3 regions of the Cytobacillus sp. GQ23 genome follow, and region 3 is predicted to be linked to each of the others. Evidence: riboswitches for the same ligand, from Rfam matches in the RefSeq annotation. Region 3 holds a riboswitch; each other region holds the start of a gene.
What was found. Region 3 has a riboswitch for thiamine pyrophosphate ahead of thiC (phosphomethylpyrimidine synthase ThiC). Riboswitches for the same ligand answer to the same signal wherever they lie in the genome.

Region 1 (10,161 bases), on a different contig from region 3:
GATTGTCCTTGCATTATTGACATTGGTTATACCGAGGACATCACAATGGGCTAAAGTTAAGAAGCTTGATGACTGGCTCTCAGGGTTCCGCAAATACAGCAGATATATTTTGAAGTATGGAACGGCTGCCGCATTAATCCTCCAGGTAACGAATGGAACACTATTTGCGCCTGAATTTCATTTAACCAATACGATTGCATTGATTTTAACATGGGCAGCAATTGGCTTTCTGCTAATTCCGCATCATTTTTCAACAAAGGCCGGGGCCGTAATTTTACTGGGGCTGTTTGTGTACGTTACCATGCAGAATGGCTTATTCCACATGCTTGATTATGGATATTATGTTGCCATTATTGGGGTACTGCTGGTCGGCAGCACGAAGCTGGAGAAGGTTGGATTTCCATTCTTATATTTGGGCACAGGTTTATCTTTATGCTGGGTGGCTGTTGAAAAATGGGTATATCCAAGCATGTCTCTGGATATTGTGGCCAATCATGGAGTCCCGACATTCGGCTTTTCACCTGCCGCATTCGTTGTTATGGCTGCATTTATTGAGTTTGTAGTCGGTTACCTTCTTGTAGTAGGGATTCTTAACCGTGTAGTTGGTTTCGTCGTGACAGTTATTTTCATCACAACTACAATGCTGTTTGGCATGACAGAGGTGATCGGGCATTTTATGATCCATATTGTGCTGATTATTTTCATCATTGAAGGAGTATCTTTCTATAACCCGCCGATCAAGCTGCACAAAACGAAGGCAGATCAATTTGTGTTTGTATTTCTGAACTTTATTTTCGTCCTAGCGACTTTCATTTTAATTTATTACCGATTTGCTTAAGTATTGACATTTTGAACAAATTAGAGTATGATTATTTTAAATAGTTGAATAGTTTCTCCTAAAGGGGAGTAGCTTTTACAACAGAGTCGTCATTTCGGAGTTAAGAGCTCCCGGCTTTGTTGGCAACCTTAACGTTGTTAGCAAGACCTTTGCCTGTTTCGGGTAAAGGTCTTTTTGTTTTTTAAACCTTTACCGCCTGCTGGTAGAGGTTTTTTTATTGCCTTATAAAGACGGCATGGAAATCCTCAATCGACATAACTGCAGGGAAACAGTGTGAAGCTTTCAATACTTATAAAATTAGAAGGAAAGGAGACCAGGATGAAAAAAGCAAAGATGTCATTCGCAGAATTAGTTAAGAAAAACAAAGAAGAGCTGCTGAAAGATCAACAATTGCTGGCAAAAATTGAAAAGCGTTTAGACGAAAGATACACAAAGGTGAAATAGGGAGGGTGTTTTAGATGGAATTGTCATTGATACTTGAGTATGGCTGGGTATTGCTGCTGCTTGTGGCATTGGAGGGTCTATTGGCTGCTGATAATGCGCTGGTGCTTGCGATTATGGTTAAGCATCTTCCAGAAGAGCAGAGGAAAAGGGCTTTATTCTACGGATTGGCTGGAGCCTTTGTTTTCCGTTTCGGATCCTTATTTGCGATTTCATATTTAGTTGACGTATGGCAGGTTCAAGCCATTGGAGCATTATATCTTCTGTTCATCGCGGCTAATCATATATTAAGAAAGTTTCTTGTGAAAAAAGGTGAGGAAGAAGCAGGGGTTACCAAGCCCAAAAAACAATCAGGCTTTTGGCTGACGGTTTTCAAAGTAGAACTTGCTGATATTGCTTTCGCTGTAGACTCTATTCTGGCGGCAGTCGCATTGGCTGTAGCACTTCCGGATTCAGGTCTAGGCCATGTAGGCGGACTTGACGGCGGAAAATTCTTTGTCATCTTTGCCGGCGGTATGATTGGATTAATCATTATGCGTTTTGCCGCAAATCTCTTTGTGGATCTGCTTCATCGCAGACCTGGGCTTGAGATTGCAGCTTTTGGTATTGTCGGCTGGGTTGGTGTTAAACTGGCTGTCTATACAATGTCACATCCGGCTCTTGAAATCCTTCCTGAAGGTTTTGCTAAGTCAGCTGAATGGAAAATTACATTCTATGCTGTATTAGTTGGAATTGCATTGGCTGGATGGTTCCTTTCTAAGGAGAAACAGGAAGTGCCAGCAGAGGAACAAGCAAGCTGATCAAAAAGGGCGGAAATTATCCGCCTTTTTTTAGTGAACACAAATCAATCAAACGTTTGATTGATTTGCCCTGATCCCTGTTGCTGCCTGCTGAAGAACTTTTAAATCAAATGGAGGAAAAATCCTCTATTTATGAGTGAAATGCAGTAAATGGGAAATATTAATTTTAGAAACGGAACGAAGGGAGCAAAATAGATTGTCTAAAAGAGATAAGCAAAATACAAAACAGACACAAGGCCCCAAAGAAGAGATGGAGCTTGTCAATGAATTTGGAAAGCATGAAGAGGATCAGCCGGTACCTCAGCCTAAGGATTATAATGAGATCGAATACTAAAACATATGTCTTTCGTATATCCATTTTCGGCCATAAAGTAAAAAAAGAGACCCTGCAGAGGTCTCTTCAGATATCATTTATGTCCATCATAAGCAAAAACGCGTTTATCCAAGTATACATGAAAGAACCATTCACCTGCACCTATCAAAAGGGCAGAGATAAAGGCTGCCATTGCCAAGCCGTCTTTCCCGGACACCATTAATTCACATAAAAGCCAGATGGCAAAAAAGCTTAAACCAATGTCAGAAATGGTTGCTATGGTATTCCTTTTTGTATGCTCTGTTTCGTCACCTGACATACGGAATATCATCATATCCCCCAGAACATAAGCCCCTAGAGTGAGAATGACGCTAATAATGAGTGTTTCAGTAAAGCTGATATCAAAAATTCCAGTCAAAATAATTCCCAGCATTGCGGTAATCATAACAAATTTAAGCAATATCGCTTCAATATGCTCCATGGTGAAATCCTCCCTCTTGTTTTAGGTAACTATACCCTGAGACAGGGGGGATAATCATTAAATTACAGAAAATTGGAAGTTTCCCTAGATCGACGCGAAAATCCCCGATGCTTTGGCAACCACCTGATCCTGATCGTTATAAATCAGGCAATCCGTATGGCTGAGAGTTCGTCCTCTTTTAACGAGGTGAGCATCGGCAATTAGATATTCCCCTGTCGCGCCCTTTAGGAACGTTACCTTTAAATCAGCGGTCACCACAGACTGCAGCTGATCTTCACCCGGCTCAAAAATATTTCCCATCGCTACATCTGCAAGAGTAGAGATAATTCCTCCATGAACCAGTCCAGCGCTGTTAATAAAGAGCGGCTGGACTGGCAAAGTGACTTTCATATTACTTTTACTGACTCTTTCGTAATGGAATTTCAGAAACTCATCAAAAGGCTGCTTGATTAACATTTGGTACACTCCAATTTCATTTAGTTAAGATGGTTATTCCCGATTCTTTGTGAAATCCCTGCTTATTGAGACTCTTTTTTTGCCAGGGAGAGACTCCAAAATTATTACATGGTTTCAAATAATCCATAAAAATGATATTATTTTCAATAAATTCAAAAAAAGGCGGGCGGGAAAATGGCAAAAGTAGAGAATATTAGTTTCGCTGAAAACTTTCCTATTTCATTTAAGGAGCTTGAAAAGGAAGCGGAGAAAGTGATGGGAGCAGACGGTTTTGGCTATGTTCAATCAGGAGCCGGCGGGGAAGAAACGCTTAGAAAGAATATCGACTCCTTTGCAAAATACTCAATTGTGCCGAGAATGCTGAAGGATGTTTCCATGCCGGATATAAGTGTGAACATATTTGGAAAAACATATCCTTATCCTATTTTCCTTGCTCCGATTGGAATGCAGCGGCTTGAACATAATGAGGGAGAAATGGCATCTGCACGTGCAGCAGCTTCATTTGGCATTCCATTTATCCAGAGCACAGTTTCCAGTTATTCCATTGAAGAAATAGCCAGCACCACAGGCACGAGTCCCAAATGGTTCCAGCTATATTGGTCCAATTATGAAGAAGCATCGTTCAGCATGGTCCGGCGCGCGGAGGAAGCGGGGTATGAGGCCATTGTGTTAACGGTTGATACGGTGATGATGGGATGGAGGGAGGCTGATCTAAGAAATAACTTTTCCCCCTTAAAGCTTGGCTATGGAAAAGCTAATTATGAAAGTGATCCAGTCTTTATGGCCTCTCTCCAGGATGGCGATATCGTACAGGGAATCCTTAATAATATTCATCATCCAACATTAAGCTGGGAGCATATTGCGAGATTAAAGGAGAAAACAAGCCTGCCCATTTTATTAAAGGGCATTCTCCACCCTGAAGATGCCGGGCTGGCCGTTGAAAGAGGGATAGATGGAATCATTGTCTCCAATCATGGCGGCAGACAGCTTGATGGAGTGATTGCGGCGATTGATGCGCTCGGACCGATTGCGAAGGAAGTTAAAGGGCGGATCCCGGTTTTGTTTGACAGCGGCATTCGACGAGGTTCAGATGTGGTTAAAGCTCTGGCGCTGGGAGCCGACGCCGTTTGCCTGGGGAGGCCGTATGTGTATGGCCTGGCCATTGGCGGGCAGGCTGGAGTTGAAAAAGTACTTGCCAACTTTATAGAAGAAACAAAAGTGTCGCTTTCCCTGGCAGGGGTAGGGAGCTTAAAGGATATTGCCGGTCTGCAGCTAATTCGAATGAAGTATTAAGTGTTATCAAACTTCCTGCCATGAAAAATTATAGTCTATGAAAAAGAGCCAAAATGAAAACGGACAAGCCTATTGCGCTAATTAATGACGAATCTGTTCAAAGCTCCGCAGCAGAAAATGATGAGCGCTTAATTCAATCCATCAAGAAAAGTATATAAGCGAAAAGATTGATGACATTGACGGAATAATTTGATAAGCTTGAAGTAGCTTATCAAATTAAATATCTATGTAACTACTAGGGGTGCCCCGAATGCGTGGGCTGAGAGGAAAGCGCGTATAGCTTTCCGACTCTTATGGACCTGATCTGGTTAATGCCAGCGGAGGGAAGTAGGATTTGACTATATGTCGATTCATTTACTTTAACCAAGCCAGGTCCTTGTCGGGATCTGGCTTTTTTGTATACATACTTCTCATCCTGATAAGCAATCAGGCTGCCCTTTTAGAAAGGAGGTATAGATGAACAAAACCCGATTGTTAACTGCGATGGCTTTATTTGTAGCAATAGGGACACTCGGATCCCATTTGCTCTGGTTTCCCGCAGGAGCAGCTAAGGCCTATCCGGTCCAGCATGCGGTAAATGTATTGGCAGCGGTGACACTTGGTCCCCTGCCGGCAGCAGCTGTCGCTTTTATGATTGCATTGCTGCGTAATTTGCTTGGATTCGGGACGCTGCTTGCGTTCCCAGGCGGAATGATCGGTGCGTTTTTGGCTGGTGTTCTTTATTTGAAATTCAGACGGAAAATATGGGCTGCCATTGGAGAGGTAGTGGGCACCGGCATAATTGGTGCATTGTTTGCCGTTCCGTACGCAAAGCTTCTCATGGGCAGTTCAGCTGGTGCATTCTTCTTCATGCCGCCGTTTCTGATCAGCAGCATTGCCGGTGCGGCGATAGGCTGGATGGTATTGGCGAAGGTTAAAGAGAAAAATCTGATTCGAGCAATGGGATGATTTTGGGATGGAATGCGGTTGGGTATGCTCAGGACGAGGAATTCCAGAAGAATAACCTGACTTTATGAGCATTTTTCACGGATTTATAGCGATATCCCAAAGTTATGAGAGGAAAACTTCAAGCTAGGTAAAAAACAATTAAAAACGTTAGAAAACTGCTAGGGGCGCTACGGCTGAGATAAGGAGCTTTTTCCTTTGTCCCTTGGAACCTGATCTGGATAATGCCAGCGCAGGGAAGCAGTGAGGACCTCAATCTAAATCCTCATGCTTTTTCCCCGGCAGCTTCTGAGTTTAATAGGAGGCTATTTTTTATGACTTTTTCAGAGATTTTGCGCAAAGAAAATGAAGATTTATTTCAGATGATATTTGAGCACCCATTTGTCCAGGGCATTGGGAGAGGAGATGTGCCGAAAGAGGCGCTTGCTCATTACATTAAAGCGGACTTTGAGTATTTGAATGCATTCATGCATATTTATGGGATTGCCATTTCAAAATCTGCGGAGCGCAAGGATATTGCTTATTTTAATCAGCAGATAGAATTTGTATTGAACAGCGAAGTGCATCCTCATCATAATTTCTGCCAGCAGATTGGGGTAGATTATGAAGCATTGCAGGGGTATCCGCTCCCTCCGACAGCTGATCATTATGTAAAACATATGATGTATCATGCCCACACAGGCGGAATGGGTGAAATCCTCGCTGCATTATTGCCTTGTCCATGGACATATTGGGAGATTGGGCTTGAGCTCATGAAGCAATATGAGCCAGATGAGAACCATCCGTTTTATCCATGGATCTCATTTTATGCAAATCTAAGAGTCGAAGCGGTGACCATGAATATGAGAAACCGTTTGGATGAGCTTGCTGAAGGGGCATCACCGGAAGAAAGACAGCGGATGAAGGATGCTTTCCGGAAAAGCTGCCAGCTGGAGCTTGGTTTCTGGGAGATGGCTTATACCTGTGAAAAGTGGCCGGCAGGCATTCCGGCAGCAACTTCATAAAACCATTATTTGCCTGAAGCTCTTACTGCAGGTGTTTCGAAAATTAAAATTCATAGTAGGGGGTGCACTAAATAGTGCGCCTCTTTTTTGTTATAAAAAACGTTTAAAAATGCTCAAAGAGTGGCTCTAAACGAATGTAATGAAATTGTAATAATCAAACGGTTGATACTCAGAAACGGATGTTTAATCACTTTCTAATATTACTGGAAAGCGAAGTGATGAAAAATTTCAAGAAAAGATTGGGAATGGTAATTTATGCCCCGTTTTAACCTTCTGGCCTGAAGGTATTTATAACTTAAACCCTAAATTTACTCGTACATCGTCCCGCTATGCAAAAGCCGAAAGGAGATGGAAATATGAGTGTTCAAAAAAGTACGGATAGCTCCAGCCTTGCAGAAGTTATAGACAGGATCTTAGACAAAGGAATTGTGATTGATGCATTTGTGAGAGTTTCTCTTGTCGGGATCGAAATTCTGACAGTTGAAGCGCGAGTGGTCATTGCCAGTGTGGATACGTGGCTGCGCTATGCTGAAGCGGTTGGTTTATTAACAGATGAAGTGCAAGAGGATGGCCTTATGGATAGAGGACAAAATCAGAAACCGCAATTTAGCGTATAGAGAAAAAAAATTAAACATTAAAAAGAAATGAGGCAGTAAACATGGAAAATCAAGAAGCAAACAATCAGACAGGAAATGAAATTAATAATCAGAGCAGTGAAGCAACACAAAATCAGGAAGTAAATCAGTGCAGCGAAGAAAATGAGCAAGCCGAAAACGGCAATGAATTGAAAGAAAAGAAGGAAGGCTCTAACTTTTCTATGAATCTGGCTATTGTGGGCGGGGTTGTAGGAGCAGGAATAGGGTTGCTTGCGAATCCTCAGACGAGCAAAAAAATCATTTCAAACTTAAGCGATTCTGAATTTGTAAAGGTTGCAGGAAAGGAATTTAAAAAGACGGCCCAGGAGCTTCTTGCCGGGCAAGCACAAAACAGTGTTAAACATTTAGCTGAGGGTTATCTGAGTAAAATTGAGGACGGACTTCTTTCTCCTAAAAAGGATCGCGGAGGAGATGAGAAGTATCAGGAAATCAAGGAAGAGAACAAACACTTAAATGAACGTCTGCAAAGAATTGAAAATATGTTGAACGATCTGGTGGAATCCAAGTAACAATAAGTCTTTTTTTTATGAACCGGGGTGATTTAGATGGACAAAAGAGTAAGGAAAGTCGTTAAAAAGATTGCAAAAAGTGCGATTAAGCGTGCCCCGGAGCCGCTGAAAGAAAAAGCAAAGGAAGTAGTAGCGGAAAAGGCAAAGGAGAAAATCACAGAAAGTATTCAGAACAAAGGAGAAGAATTTACCGAGAAGCTGGAGAGTGCACGAGACGATTTTGCCGATAATGTCCATGAAAAAGCAGGAGAAGCAAAAGAAAAAACCCAGGAAGTATTGCTTTCTGCAAGAGAGAAGCTGGGAAAGGTTGTTGAAGCCGGGGAAAGCTTCCAAGAGAAAATGTCTTCAGCAAATGAAGATAAACATGACGATAAGAGAAAAGTAAAAGGTGTCAAAAATCTCAAAAGCGTCAGCGGGATAAAGAAGGCAAAGGATATGAAAAGTGCTACTAAAATTAAAACCTATGAAAATATTAAATCCTCAAATGACATTAAGACCATGGGTTCTTAATTGGAGAAAGGAGAATAAGCAATGGCAGTTCAAAAAAGTACAGATAGTTCCAGTTTAGCGGAGGTAATTGACCGTATTCTGGATAAAGGCATTGTAATCGATGCATTTGTAAGGGTGTCAGTTGTCGGAATTGAAATCTTAACAGTAGAGGCAAGAGTAGTTATTGCAAGTGTGGATACCTGGCTCCGTTATGCAGAGGCTGTGGGACTTCTTCGTGATGAGGTGGAAGAAAACGGCCTGTCACTTCAGCAGAATGACAGACAGGCACGATTCAGTATCTAAAAAGTACGGGAAGCATAGCCAGGATTATTAAATCCTGGCCTCTGATGCTTTAGCGGGAGGCAAGTATGGAGATCAAAAAAATCATTGGAAATGTAACTGAATTTTTTAATGAATATGTGGCCCCAGTACACAAAATCACCTCCGTGGAAGAGAGTGAAAATAAAGGCTGGAAGCTTACTGTAGAAGTAATAGAAGAAAAGGAATATATGAAAAAATACGCAAAGGATGAAATGCTTGGTGTCTACGATGTTTTTCTGAACGCGGAAAAGGAAGTCACTTCTTATAAACGGCGTGATATTCGCTATAGAAGTGCTATAAATCAGGAAGTGTAGGACTGGGCAGAGGGAGGAGAAAGAGTGACAGTCTTAAAAAAAAAAATCAACAACGAAGCTAAAGCCTTAGTACAGGACGAAAAGACAGAAAACTTGCTTTCTCGCTCATTGCAATATTTAAAGGCTGGTTACCCGGTCCACTTTACAGGTCCTTCTGGAGCAGGAAAAACCTCACTGGCTTTAGCTCTTGCAAAGAGAAGAAAAAAACCCATTATGCTGATTCACGGCAACCATGAGTTAAATAATAAGGATTTAATTGGTGACTTTACCGGATATAACAGTAAAAAGGTAGTCGATAACTATATCCGGTCTGTTTACAAAAGGGATGAAAGCGTGACGGAGATCTGGAAGGATGGGCGATTGCTGGAAGCAGTCAAGAATGGATACACCCTGGTTTATGATGAATTTACGCGCTCACAGCCAAGCACAAATAATATATTTTTATCCATTTTAGAGGAAGGAATTCTTCCTTTGTACGGAACAAAAATGACTGAGCCGTTCGTACGTGTTCATCCGGACTTCGCTGTGATTTTTACCAGCAATCCTGAAGAGTATGCAGGTGTATACCAAACTCAGGATGCACTGCTGGATAGGCTTATTACAATATTTGTAGATCATAAAGACAGTGAACGCGAGGCACAGCTGGTGTCGGAAAAAATGAATATTGATAAAAATGAAGCTAAAGCCATTACAAGTCTTGTTGCTGGTTTGCGCAAAGAATGTAATGGGGATAACGGTCCGAGCCTGCGGGCTTCCTTAATGATAGTTAAGGTAACACAAGAAGAAGGCATTCCAATAGATGGGTCTCATTCGGATTTTCAGAGGCTTTGCATGGATATTTTAGGCCATCAGGTAAGCCGGTGCATAGCTGCGGAGAATCCATTAAAAACAGCAGAAAAAATGATTTTAGAAGCATGCAGGAATATGAAGGTAACTAGTGGAGATAAAGGAGAGTAGGATAATGAGTAATGAAGAACAATTGGGGATATATGTTTTTTGCGGAATCCAGACAGACGGTGAAGAGAAATTTGGCTCTATTGAAATTGAAGGAGAGGAAAAGGAGTTATTTACGATTCAATTTAAAGATGCAGCCATGGTAGCTGCCGAGGTTCCTATGAAAATCTATCATCCCAATAAAGAGAATTTAATGATGCACCAAGACGCTGTTTCACTCGTGATGAAACAAAATCAGGCAGTAATACCAGTCAGTTTCGGGAATGTGTTTCATTCCAGAGAGGATGTAGGAGTACTGCTTGAAAATTTATATCCGCAATTCGAAAAGCTTTTTCCGGAGATACACG
Region 2 (10,161 bases), on a different contig from region 3:
TTTTTGGGGTTCAGAAACAAGAAGGCCAATCATTGAAAAAATTATAGATGATTTTAACAAATCACAGGATGAAGTTTTTGTTAAGCATACATATTTGCCTTGGGGAGATATTTGGACAAAGAACCTGGCATCCGTTGCTGCAGGTAATCCTGCAGATGTTATCATCAACGATATTAACACAGTCGCCCAGCGGGCAGACAATGGACAATCAGAAGATTTAAGCAAGTATATCGATGATTCGTTTAAAGACCAGTTTTATCCGCATTTATGGGAGTCGGTAATGTACGAAGACAAGCCTTATGCCGTTCCATTTAACACAGATACAAGATTGCTATTTTACAATAAAGATGCCTTTAAAGAAGCAGGCCTTGATCCGGAAAAACCCCCTGCGACATGGGATGAGCTGGAGGAGTATGCTGAGAAGCTGGATATTAAAGACGGAGATCGTTATGAGAGAGTTGGCTTTTATCCGCTCTGGGGCAGTATTGGTGCTGCCAGCTGGATGACAAGCGCTGATGGTGGAAAAGGATTTATTCAAGATGGCGAACTTTATATCAATACACCTAAAAAACAGGAAGCGTTACAGTGGCTGCTGGGATGGAAGGAGCGTCTAGGCGAAAAAACGGTTCAGTCTTTTGAAGCGGAATTTGGAAGTGAACAGTCCAATCCGTTCATTGCCGGCAAAGTGGCCATGTGGGTTGATATCGGTACATTTTACACACAAATTCGTGATTATGGAAATGATATAAATTTTGGTGTTGCGCCGATTCCTGCATTTGAAGAAGGTTCTGGGAACTGGAGTGATGGAGGCGGGTTCGTAGCTGAAATACCGAAAGGAGCCAAACATCCTGAGGAAGCTATGAAGTTTATCGAATATCTTACAGGTCCTGAGGCCCAAAAATACTGGGCTATGAAGAATTATGATAATGTCGCAAATATAGAAGCAGCAGAAGCCGTGGTTAAAGAGCTTAAAGGCGAAGATCAATATGTGTATGAGGCTACAGTTAAAAATCTGGATCAAACGCAAATGTTCCCTGTTCCGACAGAGTACCCTGATTACCAGAATCGCATTAATCCGCATATAGACAATGTTCTGCTTGGTAAAACCAAGCCAGAAAAAGCGCTGGAAAAAGCGGAAAACGATGTTGAAAAACTAAAGAAAAATTAGAACAAAGAGAGAAGGAGCCATCCTTCTCTCTTTATAAATGGCTGTTTTCGTAAAGGCTATTGCTATTTGTATTATATTTATTGAGTTGATTGTAGCGGAAGGTGAGAGATCCTCGAAAATGCATACGCATTTTCTTCGTGCGGTGTGTACTCAGGGAAACATATTCAATGTCCTGCGGGAGTAGCAGGACAGGTGAGACCCCGCAGACGCGTAGCGCCGAGGAGGCTCACCGCCTGCCCGCGTAAAGAGAGCATCCTCTCGCTGCAATCAACGGACAATATTGAAAAGTGAAAAACAACAATTTATACGAAAAGAGCCTTATAAATACAATAAAAAGAAGGTGTATGGGTTGAAATTATACGAAACAACGATTGAACGCCGGGGATCAGCTCTTGCAGAGAAACAGGAAAAAGGATCACACAAACGGCTGTCCCGCCAAACAAGAGACAATATCTTTGGATATCTCTTTATCAGCCCATGGATAATCGGGTTTCTGGGACTGACACTTGGGCCGCTATTATTTTCCTTATTCGCCAGTTTTACAGATTATAATATTACTTCAAGAATGAACTTTATCGGACTTGATAATTTTAAACGAATGTTTACAATTGATGACCTTTTTAAAACATCACTGTGGAATACTCTTTATTACGTTTTTTTCTCTGTCCCGCTGACCACTGCAGGGGCGATATTTCTGTCGGTTCTTTTGAATCAGAAAGTAAAAGGCATGAAATTTTTCCGCACACTTTATTATCTGCCTGCTATCCTCTCAGGTGTAGCGGTTTACTTTTTATGGATGCAGCTGCTGAGTCCATCAACAGGCCTGGTTAATACGTTCCTGGCATGGTTTGGGATTGAGGGGCCGGCATGGCTGTTTGACCCTGAGTGGACAAAGCCAGCTTTGCTATTGATGAAAATGTGGAGTGTCGGAGGAGGGATGCTTCTATATCTGGCAAGTCTGCAGGGGGTGTCTAATTCCCTTTATGAAGCAGCGGACCTGGATGGGGCAGGTGTAATTCAGAAATTCTTTTATATCACATTGCCGATGATCTCGCCGATTATTTTCTTTGATGTGCTGACAAGTACAATTGGTTCATTTCAAATCTTCCAGGAAGCTTATGTCATGACAGAGAATGGAAGTGGAGGACCTGGAAATTCACTTCTGTTTTATAATCTCCATATGTGGAATAATGCGTTTGAGGTGTTTGACATGGGTTACGCCTCTGCAATGGCCTGGCTATTGTTTATTGTCGTCATGATACTGACAATCATTAACATGAAAATCGGTAAAAGATGGGTTCATTATGAGGGGGGAGATAATAAATGAGAACAGCTGCCGCACCGAAGTTTTATGAGACGAAAAAGTTCAAAGATAAATTAAAGCAGACGTTTGTTTTCATCGTTTTGCTAGCAGGAAGTGTACTGGTAATATCGCCGCTGTGGTGGATGATATCAACTTCTCTGAAATCTCCTGCTGAGATAGCTCAATATCCGCCGACCTTTATGCCAAAAGAAATTCATTTTTCGAATTATGTGGAAGCATGGAAAACGGCACCTTTTACCCGGTGGGCTATGAATACATTCTTTATTGCTTTTTGCGGAATGGCGGGAAGCGTTATTGTCAATTCGCTGGTTGCTTATGCATTTGCGAAAATCCGTTTCAAAGGAAGAAATACCTTGTTTATAGTTGTGTTATCAACCATGCTGATACCAGGGTTTGTCACTATGGTGCCACAGTACATTTTATTCTCCAAACTTGGCTGGGGAAATACGTATCTGCCGCTGATTGTTCCGGCCTTTTTGGGGAGTGCCTTTTTCATCTTCCTGCTTCGGCAGTTTATGATGACCATTCCGAATGAACTGATTGAAGCTGCTGTTCTGGACGGCGCAAATCATATTCAGATCTGGTGGCATATTATGCTGCCGTTGACGAAGCCTGCGCTTATTACTGTAGCGATTTTCTCATTTAATGGCGCATGGAATGATTTACTTGGACCATTATTATATTTAAATGATGAGAGTCTTTACACGCTGCAAATTGGTCTTCAAACCTTTAAGGGAACTGTACAGACACAATGGCATTACCTGATGGCCATGTCAGTAATGGTATTACTGCCTGTGGTCCTGTTATTTTTCTTCTTTCAGAAACATTTTATAGAAGGTTCAAATATTGCATCTGGTACGAAAGGTTAACAAAACCGGCTAAGCGATTCGCTTAGCCGGTTTTGTTCATTGTATAGGGCAATAGGTTCTCCATTCTCCATCAACACACACCTTATGACGGGGGACATAGCATTCAATGACCACTGAATTCGGATTCAGCCCGTTTTGTTCAAGCTGCGATGATACTGAAGCTTCAGATTCAATATTAGCGGATGAACAGGGATAGCCGCCGCGCCATTCATACTTTGTGCAATAGTAGCATAGCTGGCCTGATGCTTCAGCCTTATCGGAAGTAACAGTATTAATCTGAGCCGCTTCTTTAATCAGCTGAGTTTTTTTCATTTCTACTTCTGTTAAATAATCAGTAAAGGCAACGTCTTTTGATATATCTATTTTGGTCTCTTCCTCAGACTTCAGGTCTTTTACATAAAATGCCTGATCCTCAATGAGCCTGCTGTAATCAACCAGCCGCACTTTTAATTCCTTTCCGGACTCTAATGAGAAAGAAAGGAGAGAGGAGAAATTTACGAGAGCTTTTTCATTTAGGAATATATTTTTTTCATTGTATTCAATTTCATATTGCACTGTCCAGCCATATTGCATTCCCTTATCATCGATAAGAGCTTTTGGCTTGGTAGCTGCATCTTTTAAGATAGAGGATTTGAATTCCTTATACTCATCAGATTTTAAAACGGCTTTCATGAAATCCTTCTCAGTCGAAATTGCCGATTTGCTTTTGGGCTGTGCAGAAACATTGCCCGAGAAAACTAGTAAAATAGTCAATAATAAGAAAATATACTTTTTCATCACATACCTCCTAAAAGTATTGTCCAATATAAGATTAACCCATATTTCCAAAATTAGGAATGGTGCGAAGTGATTATATTTATCTAGTATATTTTCTCTAAAAAAACCGTCTTATTGTAAATGTTTTAATCAATATTATAAAAGGCTTTTGTATTATCATTCAGCTTCTTAAGGGCACTGCTGAAAGTAATTTCTTTTAGTTCAGCAAAGACACTGATCGAATGGGCCATCATGGCCGGATGGGCAGGTTTGTTTTTAAAAGGGCCATCAAATTCCCATGGACCGTCTGTTTCGGCCATCAATTTATCGATAGGGAAATCCCGTACAAGGAGCTGTATTTCTTTTTCGTACACAATATCAGGTGTAAAGGAGATATAATATCCATTTGAAACCAGCCTGCTTATGGCTGCGGTGTCACCTTTAAACCAGTGGAAATGAGCCTTTTTAATTGAGTGCTTTTCCAATAAATTGCATACAGTCGGTGCATCATCATAAATTGCATGAAGGGCAATAGGCTTATCCCATTCTTTTGCAAGCTTAATGAATTCTTCGAGAAGTTCAATATACCCGCCAAGCTGCTTTACTCCTTCAGATTTTAAATAGTATGGAAGGCCAACCTCGCCAACAGCAGCCATTTGCTCTTTGTGAATCTTCATCCAGCTGAAAAGCTCTGAAATTTCATGATCACTGGGCAGTGCCTGTTCAGGATGAAAACCAAAGGCAGGTTTAACAAAAGGATAAATTTCCGAAAGAGCAAGGTTTCGTTTACAGGAGGCTAAATCGCTTGAAACTGTTACAAGGGATAGCTGAAATGGCAGCTCATTAAACATTCTTTCTAAATCCATATGACTATATTTATCAAGGTGAATATGGGAATCAATATATTTATCCATGCTCCTGCCTCCTAATGGTTTTTCAGCGCATGATGGATACTTCTTTTGCAGGCAAGGAATTCCTCATTGAGAAGAAGTTCCTCCACCCTTGGCCTGTTAAAGGGTACCACATATTCATTCATTACTTTAGCAGGCTTACTGCTCAGGACCAAAATTCGATCAGACAAGTAAAGGGCTTCTTCAATATTATGTGTTACAAACAGGATTGTCGGTTTATGCTCGTTCCAAATATCAAGAAGCCATTTTTGCATATCATGGCGGGTGAGCTCGTCTAAAGCTGAAAAAGGTTCATCCAGCAATATGATCGGCTGCGGGCTCAATAATGCCCGGATAAAGGCAGCCCTTTGTTTCATTCCTCCCGACAATTCATGAGGATATGCATTTTCATAGTCGCCGAGTCCTGCTTTTTGAAGCATGTTTCTGGCCGTTTCCGGATCGGCTTTTCCCATAATTTCCTGGCCAAGCTTAACATTCTGGAGGATGGTTCTCCATGGCATCAGGGAAGGTGTCTGGGGCATATAGCTAATTGAACCGCGTTTTCCGCTGATTTCTGTATTCCCAAGCTTAATGGAACCTTCATCTGGCAGGAGCATACCGCCAATCAGGTTGAATATAGTGCTTTTTCCGCTGCCGGATGGACCAAGAATCGAAACAAATTCACCTTCATTTACTTGAAAGCTTAAATTGTTTAATACTTGATTGGAATCAAAACTTTTCGATATAGAATTAACCGATAATTGTATCATTTCCTGCCACTCTCCTGGGACTTCCATTTAATAAGCAAACGTTCAGCCAGTAAAATGGCTCCAAAAAGGAGCAAACTTAACAGCATAATCGCAAAAATGGCTACAAAAACACGGTCTGTCCGAAATGAGGAAGAGGCTAGGGTCATATAAACCCCTATTCCGGCTTTAGCTCCAAGCCATTCAGATATGACAGCACCCATCACACTATAGGTTGCAGAGATTTTTAGGCCTGAAAATAAAGATGGAAGGGAATGGGGGAGCTCCAGCTTCCAAAATAGCTGTCCGCTGCTCGCCCCTGCCATCAGCATATAATGCCTGAGTTCTCCCGGTGTTTGCCGAAAACCATCCAATGCTGCAACAGTAATCGGGAAGAAGCATACCAGCGTAATGACAATAAGCTTTGGCAGTATGCCAAATCCGAACCATACAACCAGTAAAGGAGCCAGAACAATTATTGGCACATTTTGAGAAAGGATAAGAAGCGGGTAAACAGACTCCCTAATAAAAGGCAATAAATGCAGTATCACAGCTGTTAGTAATCCAATGACAGTGCCTATGCCAAATCCCCATAGTGAAAGCAGGATTGTCGATTGAAGATGCAGGCGGAAGCCCTCCCAGCCTAAAAACGCCTCCTGAATAATGTCTGTCGGGGGAGGAAGCAGCCAAGATGGGACATCTGCCAGATTCACCGCCAGCTCCCAAAAAATGAATAAAAGAAGGAGAACCGCTGCCGGCCTCCATCCTTTTCTGACTGCACTGATCATGAACGGTACTTCTCCGTTAAATCACTCATTTGAATTCCAGCAGGCTGATATAGGATCTTAACCTGTGAAATGACATTGCTGCTTCCTTTTTCAATCATTTTTCTGTTCATGTCAGCAATGATTTTTAATAAATGTTCTAAATCGCCTTCCATCGTTGTTTCCAGGGGATGAACTTCGTATTTAACACCCGATTGCTGAATGACACTGATTGCTTCATCAACATATGGTATAACATTTTCCCCATCTTTTGTTTTTGGTATGATTTGAATGCTTACAAGTGCGTTTGCCATTTTATAAACTCCCCTTATTCCGGCAGGAAGTCATTTGTAAATGCTTTGCCGGCATCTAATTCTTTTTCTAAAAGACCATTTTCATGCATCCAGTGTGCATAGTTTTCCCAGACTTCAAGCTTTTGTTCTCCCCATCTGGAAGCATCATCCTGATAGCGCGGAGATAGCCACTCCTGGCTCTTTTTGACCAAGTCACTGTCAAGGTCAGGAGCATGCTTTAACAAAATATCAGCTGCTTCGCCAGGTTCGTTGATTGCAAATTCATATCCTTTGGCTGCTGCTTTTACAAATGCTTTGACAGTCTCCGGATCATCTGCAATCATTTTTTCACTAGTTGCCAGTACAGGCGTGTAGTAATCCAGTTTATCAGAGTAGTCTGTAAGGTAGACCATATTAATCTTTTCCCCTCGAAGCTCAGCTTCTACACCTGTCCATCCGTAATAAATCCATGCGAAGTCTATATCTCTTTTAACGGCTGTAAAAAAGTCTGCATCTCCCATGTTCACAATTGACACTTTATCGACATCAGCATTTTCCTTTTTCATTAGAGAGTCAATTACTGATTTTTCTACAGGTGCCCCCCAGCCGCCATAAGTTTTTCCTTCAAAATCTTTCGGCGATTTAATATTTTTTTCAGCAGGGGATGCAAAACCGGAAGTATTGTGCTGAATGACAGCAGCTATTGAAACCAGTGGCACACCCTGTACCCGCGCTTCCGTAATGCTTTCCTGATAGCTGACACCGAAATCTGCCTTGCCTGATGCGGTCAATTGATCTGCTCCTGCCTCACCTGGCATGATGATTTCGACATCAAGTCCTTCTTCTTTAAAATAGCCTTTTTCCTTTGCGGCGTATAAGCCGGTATGATTGGTATTGGGTGTCCAATCCAGAACGACAGTAACCTTTTTCAATTCTTGTTTGCTGCCTGCATCTTCTTTTCCAGTCTGGCCGCTGCCGGCACATCCGGTAAGCAGCAGAAGAAGCGCAGAAATAGCAGCTATACATTTTTTCATAATGAAACCTCCAAAAGCTTTTATGTAGTAAGGAAAGTGGGTATTAGTCTGCCCTGAAAATTAAAAAACGCCCCGGCATAATACCGGGACGCATATAAAAAAACATTTATGATGTTTAAGAATATGTTCCCTACGCCGGTATTAGCCAGATCAGGTTCAAAGGGTCAGCATCTTAAGGATGAAGTCTCAACCGGCACACCGGTTCCCCTACATTTCTTGCTATATAATTTTAACAGACATGAATACTTTCCATCATTATTATAGCAGACAATATAAAAAAGGACAGCATTTGAAATTTATTTCATTTCAATTGTCCTGCTGTCTTTCCAGGTTTTGAATTTCTCAAGCTCCCCTGATATTTGACTGACGGCAAAGCCCAGTACTGCTGCGTCATCCAAAATCCCCATTCCAATTAAAAAGTCTGGAACCAGGTCGATAGGGGAAACAAAGTATAGAATGGAAGCAATAATAAAGATAATTGATTTTTTGGAGATATGCCGGTAATCACCTTTTGACCATGCCCTGACTAAATCAATAAGCAGCTGAAACTTTTCCCATATATCATTTAATGAGGATTTGTTTTTATCTGCTTTAAGTGTCGCCTTTTTTAGCAGTCCTTTCGTTTTTTCGGGATCCTCTGCGTAGCGTTTTGCCCTGGAAGAAAATTTTTTATAGCCATCCTTATAGTCTTTCGTTTCTATTTCAGGCATAGCCATCACTCCTATATTGATAATTCGGGTAAACAGTTATAATTCTATTATTTACCGCATACGTGACATGACATAAACATTTAACCTGAAGAAAAAAATGGAAATAAGCATTAAGCTGTATCAATATATTTAGTGGGAGCTGGTATTTATGATTGAAAAATGGCTGAAGGAATCAAAATATACAGTAATACTAACTGGAGCAGGGATGTCAACGGAAAGCGGGCTGCCTGATTTCAGGTCAGCCAACAATGGATTATGGAACGGGAAAGATCCTGGAAAAATTGCCAGTACGGAAGCATTAAATCAAAATGTGAATGAATTTATAGATTTTTATCGGCACAGGGTAATCGGACTGAAAGAGTGTAATCCTCATAAAGGCCATTATATTCTTGCTGATTGGGAAAAGAGAGGCATGATAAAGAGTATTATAACTCAAAACGTTGATGGATTTCATCGGCTTGCTGGCAGTAAAAATGTATCAGAGCTTCATGGTAATCTGCAGACACTCCACTGCCAGGAATGTAAAGAAGTGTTCCCAAGCGAGGGTTATTTGCATGGGCATACTCAATGTAATTGCGGGGGAATGCTTCGTCCTTCAGTAGTTCTGTTTGGAGAAATGCTGCCGGAGCAGGCATTAGATTTTGCGGCAGATGAATCAGACAAGGCAGAACTATTTATTGTACTGGGATCATCCTTGACTGTGACCCCGGCAAATCAGTTTCCGCTGATAGCGAAACAAAACGGAGCAAAACTGGTGATAATTAATATGGAACCCACTGATTTTGACTTTTATGCAGATGAAGTAATCCATGACCGCAAAATTGGTGACGTACTCGAAGAACTAGATGGCCTTTTAACAGCGGGAGAATGAGTATCTTATAATAAGTCTCGTACTATGATTTTTTGAGCAAGTCCCCTATAATAGACAGTGAACATGATTACTACCGCTTCAAGCGATATGATATATAAGGAGTGTTCAGCATGTTATCAAACATCGGAATTCCAGGCTTAATTCTCATCCTCGTTCTGGCTCTTATTATTTTTGGGCCTAAAAAACTTCCCGAAATAGGGAGAGCATTCGGGGAAACTTTAAAGGAATTTAAGAAATCTACTCGTGATCTCACTAAAGATGATGACGATGATAAAAGAAAATAGCCTACCGGTTTAGAACCGGCTTTGCAGACGATTGGTCTCAAAGCCGGTTTTTCTTTTTTATGGCTTCCAAACGGTGTGAATGGGTATATAAAACAAGGAAAAGAAAAAACAGTTGACTGACATGTATATACAAGATAAAATGAAAGCGTAAACAGATCATGTATATACAAGTTGCTTTGGTTTATATTTATCAAAATTGAGGACCATAAATAAGCACCTTATAACTGTTTTTTTCTTTTATTTGAAAACGGTAACAGGAGGAGAGCGAAGAATGGCTACAAATAAAGAGTCAGCAGAGCAAATCGTAGAAGCTATCGGGGGCAAAGATAATATCGCTGCGGCCACTCATTGTGTAACACGGCTGCGTTTTGCCTTAAAAGATGAAGGCAAAGTCAATAAAGAAAAACTTGAAAATATTGATATAGTGAAAGGGTCCTTCTTCACCAATGGAC
Region 3 (10,161 bases):
TAATGTCTCAGACGCCTGGGTGAGTATCGGCACAGCTATAGGGATATTTGGGTCACAGCTGAACATGCCATGGCTCGACCCGTTAACAGCTATTATAGTCGGGCTTTTAATATGTAAAACGGCTTGGGATATTTTTGTACAAGCTTCCCATGAGCTGTCAGATGGTTTTGATGAAAAAAAGATAAAAAAATATCAGGATGTTATCAAAAAAGTAAACGGGGTTAAAGGCATAAAAGATATTAAAGGCAGAAGCTATGGCAACAATGAAGTGATTGATGTGGTCATATTGGTTAATTCTACGCTTGATATTAAGGAAGCCCATGATATTGCGACACACGTGGAAAAAGTAATGATGCAGGATCATGGTGTTTATGATGTTCATGTCCATGTTGAACCAAATTAAACGAAATGCGTCTCAAGATGAGGCGCATTTCGTTTTCAGCTGAACATTTTAGCCAAGTCCCTAAAATGATCATAGGCATGAACCAAATGTTCAGGCACTATCTTTCTTCCATAATCCCAGGAGTTTTTTTCTATTTCAGCCATGAGCTGTTCTTTCTCGTCATCATCCCCGTACATAAGGGTTCGGATGTCATGTTTGTTTTTTTTGAAATCCAGATAATAGCCAATCTCATGATAAAGCATTAATTTTATCAGATTCTCATCCGTCTCTTTTATTTTAAAATTGATTTTGGCTATGTAGCCATTCACTTTCAGGTAGTTAAATTTGATTGTATTCGTTGATACGTTGTAGCTCATAGGTGAAGCGAGAGTATTGCTGAACTCGTAATTTATGTTGAGGCGCAGTTCGTTTAATGTATGTATAATAATTTTTTCAATATCCCATATATACAGCACTTTCCTTATCACAGTCCTTTCTCAGCTTTCTTGCCTTGATTATACAAGGCGATCAGTGATGGTAACAGTGTTTTCAGCTACTTTAGGTCCATTTGGGCAGAAACTGTAAATTCGAAAACACGAGCATGAGGCAAAAGAAGGAGGAATGCATGACAAAGTGAAAGGATTTGAAACTTCCTGTTGCCTGATACGTAGGTAAAGTATTGACCAATTCTGAAGAGGTGAAAAGATTGGAAAATAAAAGAGCAACGGTTGTTTCTATTTCAATGATGAAGCTGCAGATATACTTATTCCTTGCGACAATAGCGCTTATATTGGGGGTCCTCATTTTACATGCTGTGATTTACCGCGGTGGAGAAATGAGTTTTGGTTTCGCAGGTATGCTAATGTTCTTTGCTGGAATGATCCTTATCATTATTCTCCATGAAGCCATCCATTTGGCAGGCTTTCGCTATATTGGCAAAGTTCCCTGGAAGGAATTAGACTGGGGAGTCAATTGGAAAATAGGTGCTGCTTATGCTCATGCCAAACAGCCAGTGACTGTTCAGCAAATGAAAAAGGTTTTATTGCTGCCATTCATTCCAACTGGCTTAGGTCCGCTTGTTCTTGGAATTGTCCTTAATATGCCCGGATTATCAATCCTGGGAGCGATAATGACAGTTGGCTGTATTGGTGATCTTGCACTTTTTCAAAAGCTATTAAAATTTCCAAAAGACGCACTTGTCATTGATCACCCGACTAAACCTCAATTTACTATATATGAATAGTGATAAAGCTAGATTTTATTTTTGCTGTCCCATCTTATAAATAGCTGTGTGAAAAAGAAAGCAGCGAGGGCCGCCAGTGCTGAAATAAGGAGATTTCTCATGGAATCCAGTCCATATAGCCTGATCCCGATTAATTTAGAAGCAGTAGTGCACAATCTCCAGTTGTCATAAACAATGGCTGTCTTATGAAAAAAGGGAAAGAAAACGCCGAACAGCATGAGAAAATAAATATATTTTTTCATTATCCCATTCCTTTCATGTTTAATCCTATTGAAAAGATATGAGTCAGATCCTGCTATTAGTATCAAATGGACAAGAAAAAGGACAGTCGCCATGACTGTCCTTTTAATTCATTCTTTTTATGCGTCCATCAATCGCGTAACTAAACGGCTGCGGGAGCTGCTGAATATACTTCTCCAGTGCATCAATATCGTTGGGGCCAGTCACTCTATTTATCCCATTTAGAAATACGGTGAAATTATCTCCTCCATTAGCGAGATAAGTATTTACAGTGACCGAATAGATCTTGGCCGGTTCGAGTTTTGCTCCGTCCGGAAGGTATATATCTATTACTTTTTCACCTTTAGGCCTGCTGTCATCCCAAGTATAAGTAATTCCGGATATCTGTAGAATTCTAGTTATATTAGGCTGCCATTGCTGATTGAGGACCTCACGGATTTGGCTGCCAGTCAGGTCCATTTTGACAAGCAGATTACTGAAGGGAAGGACCCCAAATAAATTTCCCCAGGTAACACGGCCGGCATCAATGTCTGCGCGGATTCCTTCCGGATTGGTAAAAGCGAAGTCTGTGTTCATTGCTGACCGCTGAGAATCAGCAATAAGATTGCCCAAGGCTGATTCACCGCTTATGTTTTGTTCGGCCGTGATTGGAATAGCAGCAGTGCCAATATATCTGTTTACAGCAGATTCTACCTTTTTTTCATACCGATCGATTATCCTGGTTATATCGCTTGCAGGCTCGATCCGATCCTGATAAACAGTTACAATTTCTGCGTGTTTGCGGACAATATCCTTTGACTGCGGATCTATTTCTATATCTACATCAGAAAAGGCTGTGCCGTATGAATAGGCCTGGACCAGGAGTTTACCATCTACAACACTGTTCAGATAAGTATGGCTGTGTCCTCCAAAAATGACATCTACTTCATCACCCACTAGATGTGCCAAATCAATCAGCTGGCCACTGGCTTGTTGTCCATTTGGTCTGGATTCGCCTGGAACATGTGCTAATACTACAATGGCTCTTACACCTTGTTTTTGAAGTTCTCGGGCATATTTGTTGATGGCTTCAGCTTCATCAGTGAAGATTAAATCTTTCACACTGTCAGGTGCTGTTATAGCTGGTGTTTCTCTCATGATGACTCCGATAAATCCAATTGGGATGCCGCTAATGTTTATGATCTTATAGGGAGGAAGGAAGGGTTTACCTGACTTTTGATTTATGACATTGGCTGCAATCCATGGGAATTGGGATCCAGAGTAATCTTTTCCTGCAGAAGGGCTGCTGCCTGTCAGCAGGCGAAGCAGCTCATCAGAACCCCGGTCGAATTCATGATTGCCAATCGTGCCGATATCAAACCCCATCCTATTCAAAAATTCAATAGTCGGTTCATCCCTCAGAAGCGCAGATACCGGCGGGCTGGCTCCAATCATGTCCCCAGCATGAAGCAAAAGGGTATTTTCATTTTCAGCAGCACGCTTACGTAAATAGGCAGCAAGGTAATCAGCACGTCCTGCTGGCCTGCCGTTGACCAGACGAGTGACATTCAGCTGCCCATGGAAATCATTAATGCCCAGCAATTGAATATGCTTATATGGTTCTTCTATGCGTTCTTCCACATGGCCGTGATATCCTTCAGAAAGACCCTGCTGATTCCATTGTTCATATTTTGCATGCTGTCCGCTGTATAAAGGCATTCCCAGGATGCTAAATAATATAAGGGAGAAAAGCATTTTCATTCTTCGTCCTCCAGTAGTTGTGGCAGGGTTAGTATTTGCCTGAATCAGGAATTTAATCGGATGATAGGATGTCAAGTTTGTAATCCTGCCAAAAGGGTAAGGTCTTAAAGAAACATAATACTGCCAAAGGAGATGAAAACACATGAATTATAAGAAGCTTTTGCTTTCAGTCCCATTAGGTGCAGGATTATTGTTGGCAGGGTGCGGAACAGATGAGCAGGAGCCGCCGCCGGAAACCGAAGATGTAGAATTGGAAGATAATCAAATGGATGAAAACAATAAGGAAGATAGTGAAATGCAGGATCCCGGAATGAATGAAGAATCTCCACAGGGTGAAGAGAATCTGGATATGAACGAAGGGGGTTCAGAAGAGAATTAAATGATGCTGCACATCTTAAATTTATGGAAAAACGTCTGCTTATGTCAGGCGTTTTTATGTTTTTTTTAGAATTTGAATGTCTAATCAGAAATGCCGCAGGGCATTTAGGAGAAGGATCCATGCGTGAAAAGGTGAAAGCTTTTTGATTCACGTTTGCAGAAATACCTTTTATTTGTTTTCTGAATTATGTATACTAAAGTAGAATTAAATAGTAATAACTAGGGGTGCCCAATAGCTTGGGCTGAGAGAGAAACGCGCTAAAGTTTCTTGACTCTTTGGACCTGATCTGGATTATACCAGCGTGGGGAAGTTAGAATGTGCAAAAGTTTCTTTGTGCAAAGACATCTGCGGTTAAGCCGGTCCATCATTATGTGGACCGGCTTTTTTACATATCCGGCACTTCCCGGTTCCAGGTCTCGTCCCTATATTTTTGAATAAGGGAGAGATAACAATGACTGCAAGTTCATTAAATCATGAAAGTATTTCTATTATGTCGAGCTTTACTGGCAGCAGGAAAATCTATGTGGAAGGATCGAGACCTGACATAAAGGTTCCGATGCGTGAGATAGAATTAAGTCCCACCACCGGAAGTTTTGGTCAGCAAGTAAATGAGCCGGTTCGCGTCTATGATACGAGCGGCCCTTATACAGACCCTCAGCATACGGCAAATCTAAAAAAAGGGCTTCCTCCTATAAGAAGCCGGTGGATTCAAGAACGCGAAGATGTAGAAGAATATGATGGGCGGAAAATAAAGCCCGAGGACAACGGCTACCTTAATGAAGATGATCCGCGTGCTAATCATAAACTTTTTCCATGTCTATCCCGCAAGCCACTGAAAGCAATAAAAGGGAAAAATGTCACCCAGCTTCACTATGCAAAAAAAGGGATCATAACACCGGAGATGGAGTTTATAGCTATTCGGGAAAATATGGAACCGGAATTTGTTCGGTCCGAAGTAGCGAGAGGACGTGCCATTATTCCTTCTAATATCAATCATCCTGAGACAGAGCCAATGATAATCGGACGGAATTTCCATGTGAAGATTAATGCGAACATTGGAAACTCAGCAGTCTCATCTTCTATTGAAGAAGAGGTTGAGAAGATGACATGGGCCACACGCTGGGGAGCAGATACAATTATGGATCTATCAACTGGCAAAAATATTCACACAACACGTGAATGGATTATCAGAAATTCTGCTGTTCCTGTTGGGACGGTGCCGATATATCAAGCTTTGGAGAAGGTGAATGGAATTGCTGAGGACCTCACATGGGAAGTGTATAGGGATACGTTAATCGAACAGGCAGAGCAGGGTGTTGATTATTTTACAATACATGCAGGTGTCCTTTTGCGTTATGTACCGCTTACTGCCAAAAGGCTGACTGGAATTGTGTCCAGAGGCGGGTCCATCATGGCCCAATGGTGTCTGCACCATCATAAAGAGAACTTTTTATATACACACTTTGAAGAAATCTGCGAAATCATGAAAGCTTATGATGTGGCCTTCTCCTTAGGGGATGGACTCCGGCCGGGATCGATTGCAGATGCAAATGACGAGGCTCAGTTTGCGGAGCTCGAAACACTTGGTGAGCTGACGAAAATTGCCTGGGATCACGATGTGCAGGTAATGGTCGAGGGACCCGGCCATGTTCCCATGCATTTAATCAAGGAGAATATGGATAAGCAATTGGAAATCTGTAAAGAAGCACCATTCTACACGCTTGGGCCTCTTACGACAGATATAGCTCCGGGCTATGATCATATTACCTCTGCCATCGGGGCTGCCATGATAGGCTGGTATGGAACAGCGATGCTTTGCTATGTCACCCCTAAAGAACATTTGGGTTTGCCAAATAGAGACGATGTGCGTGAAGGCGTCATTACGTATAAAATTGCCGCTCATGCAGCAGATTTGGCAAAGGGGCATCCTGGTGCGCAAAAAAGGGACGATGCCCTGTCAAAAGCCCGTTTTGAATTCCGCTGGAGAGATCAATTCAACCTCTCATTGGATCCTGAGCGGGCATTGGAATTCCATGATGAAACCCTTCCGGCTGAAGGGGCAAAAACCGCTCATTTCTGCTCCATGTGCGGGCCAAAATTCTGCAGCATGAGAATTTCGCAGGATATCCGGAATTATGCAAAAGAGCATCAGATTGGAACCAGCGAATCGATACAGAAGGGCATGGAAGAAAAAGCTGAGGAATTTAATAAGGCCGGTGGAAACATTTATCAGTAGTCTTTTTATAGTTTAATAGAATGATATCCGCTGGGGGTGCCTGTTTGAAGGCTGAGATTAAAGCAAAGGCTTTAAGACCCTTGGAACCTGATCTGGCTAAAATACCAGCGTAGGGAAGTGGAGGATCGGGTCTGAATTCTATGGCTCATACCCCCGCTTTCTATTTAGAAGGTGGTTTTTTATTGCAAAAAAATCTAAAAAACTTAGGGGCGACTGCTATGAAAAAACAGCTGCATGTTATATCTGATGGAAAGCTATCTCCAGTGGCCTTCGCTGAAATGGCAGTTGAACTTGAACCCTTTACGGATCGCTTTCATTTAAGGGAAAAACATCGAACATCAAGGGAGTTATATGAAGCAGCAGAGCACCTTCTTAAAAAGGGTATTCCAGTTAGAAAAATCATTATAAATGATCGCGCCGATGTTGCCTGGGCGTTTAAAGCGGGTGTGCATCTTGCTTATCACAGTCTGCCGGCTGATATTGTAAAAATGCGTTTTCCGGATGTACCTGTCGGCTGTTCTGTACATTCACTTGAGGCTGCTGAAGAGGCTGCCAAACAGGGGGCTGATTATCTCCTGTATGGGCATATATTCGAAACAGACTCCAAGAAGGGAATCCCGCCAAGGGGCACGGGGTCTTTGGAGGCTCTAAAAAAGGCAGTAGACATTCCGGTATTGGCAATTGGAGGCATTAAACCAGAGAACGTACTTGAAGTCCTGGAGGCAGGGGCAGATGGCATTGCTGTCATGTCAGGGATATTGCAGGCAAAGGAGCCTGCGGAGGCAGCAAAGCTCTTTTCAAAAATGTTAAATGAGGAGGGGATATGATGAGGAAAAGGTTTGACGCCGTTATAATCGGCGGAGGCATTAATGGCAGCTCCATTGCTTTTCAACTGGCAAAAAGAGGGTATAAAGTGGCTGTTTTGGATAAGGGAAAAATAGCTGGTAAGGCTTCCGGGGCGGCTGCTGGAATTTTAGGAGCGCAAACGGAACTGACCGAAGACGGCCCGCTGTTCCAGCTCGCATGCAAAAGCCGCTCCATGTACCGGACCCTGATTCCTGAACTGGAAGAGTTATCACAAGTGCATATCGGCTATCAAAATAAGGGTGTATATAGAGTGGCAGATAATATTGCAGAGGAGATGAGTTTAAAAAGATTAGTAGAAAGCCAGCAAAAAGCGGGAGAGGATGCCGAATGGTTTTCCATTGATGACCTGATTAAACGTGAACCATTCGTATCAGCCAAATTAAGGGGTGCGATGTATATACCGAATGATGGACAGGTACAGGCATATGAATTATCCCTTGCCTTTGCAAAAGCTTCAATGACCCTCGGCGCAGAAATTTTTGAGTATACACAGGTAACAGATTTTATTTTAAAAGGTGAAAGGGTGTATGGGGTTAGAACCAGCCAGGGAGAATTTCTGGCTGATTCCGTTATCGTTGCTTCCGGTGCCTGGAGCAGGGAGATTCTTGAAAGAACGGGCCTTGTGCTGCCCATTATTCCGGTTAAAGGCGAGTGCTTCTCGGTCAAGGCTGATAAAACGCTTGTACAAGGGACGATCTTTTCACACGGATGTTATATCGTTCCCAAGCAATCCGGAAGGCTGGTAGTTGGGGCAACGGTTAAAGCAAACTCATTTGATGAAAAGGTGACCGTTGAGGGTATTTCCCAGCTGATGGAAAAGGCTCAAAACCTGGTGCCGGATATCGCGAATGCAGAATGGGAACGAGCCTGGACAGGAATTCGCCCGCAATCGGCTGATGGGCAGCCTTTTTTGGGACAACATCCAGTCATTGATGGGTTATATATTGCAGCGGGGCATTTCCGCAATGGGATCCTCCTCGCTCCGGCAACAGGAGAGCTGATGGCAGACATCCTCGAAGGCAGGACGGAGAAGCCTAACCCGTTTGAGCTGTCCCGCCTTGAATATTTAGACCAATCGTCAAAAGGGGTGGTTATATGAATATTGTCATTAATGGTGATGCTGTGCTGCTGCCGAAGTCAGTTCAATCAGTTTCACTTTTGCTCGAGCACTTTCATTTGGAAAAAAAGGTAGTCATTGTCGAGTTAAACCAGCATATTTTGGACAAATCTGCGTATGCTGAAACGGTTTTATCAGATGGGGATCGAATCGAAATTGTACACTTTGTAGGAGGCGGATGATATGTTGAAAATTGGACCGTATGAATTTAGCTCCAGGCTGCTGCTTGGGACAGGAAAATATCCAAACTTTGATGTGCAAAAGGAAGCTGTGGAAGCTTCAGAAACAGAGGTGCTTACGTTTGCCGTACGCCGTATGAACATTTTCGAAGCAAACCAGCCCAACTTTTTAGAAAAGCTGGATTTAAAAAAATATAAATTACTCCCTAATACGGCAGGAGCGAGTACAGCTGAGGAGGCTGTCCGAATAGCAAGGCTATCCAAAGCTTCCGGGCTCTGTGACATGATTAAGGTTGAGGTAATTGGATGCAGCAAAACGCTTCTTCCAAATCCAATTGAAACAATAAGAGCAGCGGAGATTCTATTGGACGAGGGATTTATTGTCCTTCCTTATACTTCTGATGATGTCGTCCTTGCGCGAAAGCTTGAAGAACTAGGCTGCCATGCAGTCATGCCATGTGCTTCGCCAATTGGGTCAGGGCAGGGAATCATTAATCCTATTAATCTTCAATTTATTACAGAGCAGGCTGCTGTGCCGATTATTGTGGATGCCGGAATTGGGAGCCCGGCAGATGCAGCATTGGCAATGGAGCTGGGTGCAGATGGAGTGTTATTAAATACGGCTGTTTCCTCTGCCGATGATCCTGTAAAAATGGCAAAAGCTATGAAACTCGCTATCGAAGCAGGAAGACTGGGGTATGAAGCAGGACGGATGCCTAAAAAACGTTATGCAGCAGCAAGCAGTCCGGTGGAAGGAACGGTCTTTAGTTGAAGGAGCGATACTCCCGCCAAATGTTATTTTCTCCGATTGGTAAAGAAGGACAGCTAAAGCTAATGGAAAAACACGCCCTGATTATAGGAGCTGGTGCATTAGGTGCTGCAAATGCAGAAACGCTCACACGGGCAGGCATCGGCCAATTAACCATTGCAGATCGGGATTATGTGGAATGGAGTAACCTGCAGCGCCAGCAGCTTTATTGTGAAGAAGATGCAATCCGAAAAGTGCCAAAAGCGATCGCAGCAGCTAAACGCCTGAAAGCCATTAATTCTGAGGTCAAAATTATCCCTCGTATTATGGATGTAGGTGTACAGGAAATGGAAGAGCTGATTGAGGGTGTTGATGTAATTGTTGATTCAACTGATAATTTTGATATTCGCTTCCTGATCAATGATATTTCTCAAAAGTACCGGATTCCCTGGATATATGGAGGCTGTGTGGGGAGCTATGGTTTAAGCTATACCATTCTGCCTGGGGAATCACCCTGCCTGCATTGCCTCATGGATAAATTGCCATTAGGAGGAGCCACTTGCGATACCGCTGGTGTGATTCAGCCGGCTATTCAAATGGTTGCGGCACAACAGTCTGCTGAAGCATTAAAGATATTGGCAGAAGACTTTGATTCCGTGCGCGGGACACTTGTTTCTTTTGATATATGGAAAAATCAATTTAGTTATGTTAATGTTTCCTCCTTAAAAAATCCGCAGTGTGAATCATGCGGAGCTAAGCCAGTTTATCCATTCCTGGACTATAGAAACCAGACTAAAACAGCTCTGCTTTGCGGACGGGATACCGTTCAGATCCGGCCTTCAGCTCTGCAGGCTGTAGATGTTGCGTATCTGGGGAAATCGCTGGCAGCTCAAGGGATCAGTGTAGAGAGCAATCCCTATTTACTCTCATTTTCGGTCGATGAAGCCAGAGTGGTTGTATTTAAGGATGGAAGAGTGCTGGTGCATGGGGTAAAAGACATTCTCCAGGCAAAGAACCTGTATCATCGTTT

Region 1: it holds a riboswitch for thiamine pyrophosphate, as region 3 does, so the genes downstream of both, thiW (energy coupling factor transporter S component ThiW) here and thiC (phosphomethylpyrimidine synthase ThiC) in region 3, are expected to answer to the same signal.
Region 2: it holds a riboswitch for thiamine pyrophosphate, as region 3 does, so the genes downstream of both, AC6CHU_RS12980 (ABC transporter substrate-binding protein) here and thiC (phosphomethylpyrimidine synthase ThiC) in region 3, are expected to answer to the same signal.

Annotation. Positions count from the first base shown of each region.
Region 1 covers NZ_JCAXER010000013.1:88,606-98,766, forward strand. The annotation lists gene AC6CHU_RS12595 (hypothetical protein) at 1-838, shown strand, start outside; gene AC6CHU_RS12600 (FbpB family small basic protein) at 1,157-1,282, shown strand; gene AC6CHU_RS12605 (TerC family protein) at 1,297-2,079, shown strand; gene AC6CHU_RS12610 (hypothetical protein) at 2,276-2,413, shown strand; gene AC6CHU_RS12615 (DUF2512 family protein) at 2,487-2,873, opposite strand; gene AC6CHU_RS12620 (PaaI family thioesterase) at 2,958-3,329, opposite strand; gene AC6CHU_RS12625 (alpha-hydroxy-acid oxidizing protein) at 3,504-4,622, shown strand; TPP riboswitch at 4,850-4,965, shown strand; gene thiW (energy coupling factor transporter S component ThiW) at 5,079-5,570, shown strand; TPP riboswitch at 5,721-5,823, shown strand; gene tenA (thiaminase II) at 5,882-6,571, shown strand; gene gvpA (gas vesicle structural protein GvpA) at 6,928-7,188, shown strand; gene AC6CHU_RS12645 (gas vesicle protein GvpP) at 7,230-7,736, shown strand; gene gvpQ (gas vesicle protein GvpQ) at 7,773-8,246, shown strand; gene gvpJ (gas vesicle protein GvpJ) at 8,268-8,528, shown strand; gene gvpO (gas vesicle protein GvpO) at 8,594-8,860, shown strand; gene gvpN (gas vesicle protein GvpN) at 8,885-9,817, shown strand; gene AC6CHU_RS12670 (GvpL/GvpF family gas vesicle protein) at 9,822-10,161, shown strand, end outside.
Region 2 covers NZ_JCAXER010000014.1:20,005-30,165, reverse strand. The annotation lists gene AC6CHU_RS13020 (ABC transporter substrate-binding protein) at 1-1,168, shown strand, start outside; gene AC6CHU_RS13015 (carbohydrate ABC transporter permease) at 1,518-2,495, shown strand; gene AC6CHU_RS13010 (carbohydrate ABC transporter permease) at 2,492-3,361, shown strand; gene AC6CHU_RS13005 (hypothetical protein) at 3,398-4,138, opposite strand; gene AC6CHU_RS13000 (TatD family hydrolase) at 4,264-5,031, opposite strand; gene AC6CHU_RS12995 (ABC transporter ATP-binding protein) at 5,043-5,777, opposite strand; gene AC6CHU_RS12990 (ABC transporter permease) at 5,774-6,541, opposite strand; gene AC6CHU_RS12985 (thiamine-binding protein) at 6,538-6,831, opposite strand; gene AC6CHU_RS12980 (ABC transporter substrate-binding protein) at 6,846-7,844, opposite strand; TPP riboswitch at 7,955-8,063, opposite strand; gene AC6CHU_RS12975 (YkvA family protein) at 8,141-8,554, opposite strand; gene AC6CHU_RS12970 (NAD-dependent deacylase) at 8,703-9,425, shown strand; gene tatA (twin-arginine translocase TatA/TatE family subunit) at 9,536-9,709, shown strand; gene treP (PTS system trehalose-specific EIIBC component) at 9,981-10,161, shown strand, end outside.
Region 3 covers NZ_JCAXER010000037.1:7,298-17,458, forward strand. The annotation lists gene AC6CHU_RS23225 (cation diffusion facilitator family transporter) at 1-403, shown strand, start outside; gene AC6CHU_RS23230 (hypothetical protein) at 439-858, opposite strand; gene AC6CHU_RS23235 (DUF3267 domain-containing protein) at 1,089-1,625, shown strand; gene AC6CHU_RS23240 (hypothetical protein) at 1,634-1,867, opposite strand; gene AC6CHU_RS23245 (bifunctional metallophosphatase/5'-nucleotidase) at 1,971-3,605, opposite strand; gene AC6CHU_RS23250 (hypothetical protein) at 3,748-3,984, shown strand; TPP riboswitch at 4,195-4,309, shown strand; gene thiC (phosphomethylpyrimidine synthase ThiC) at 4,436-6,220, shown strand; TPP riboswitch at 6,243-6,353, shown strand; gene AC6CHU_RS23260 (thiamine phosphate synthase) at 6,439-7,047, shown strand; gene thiO (glycine oxidase ThiO) at 7,047-8,186, shown strand; gene thiS (sulfur carrier protein ThiS) at 8,183-8,386, shown strand; gene AC6CHU_RS23275 (thiazole synthase) at 8,388-9,155, shown strand; gene AC6CHU_RS23280 (MoeB/ThiF family adenylyltransferase) at 9,152-10,161, shown strand, end outside.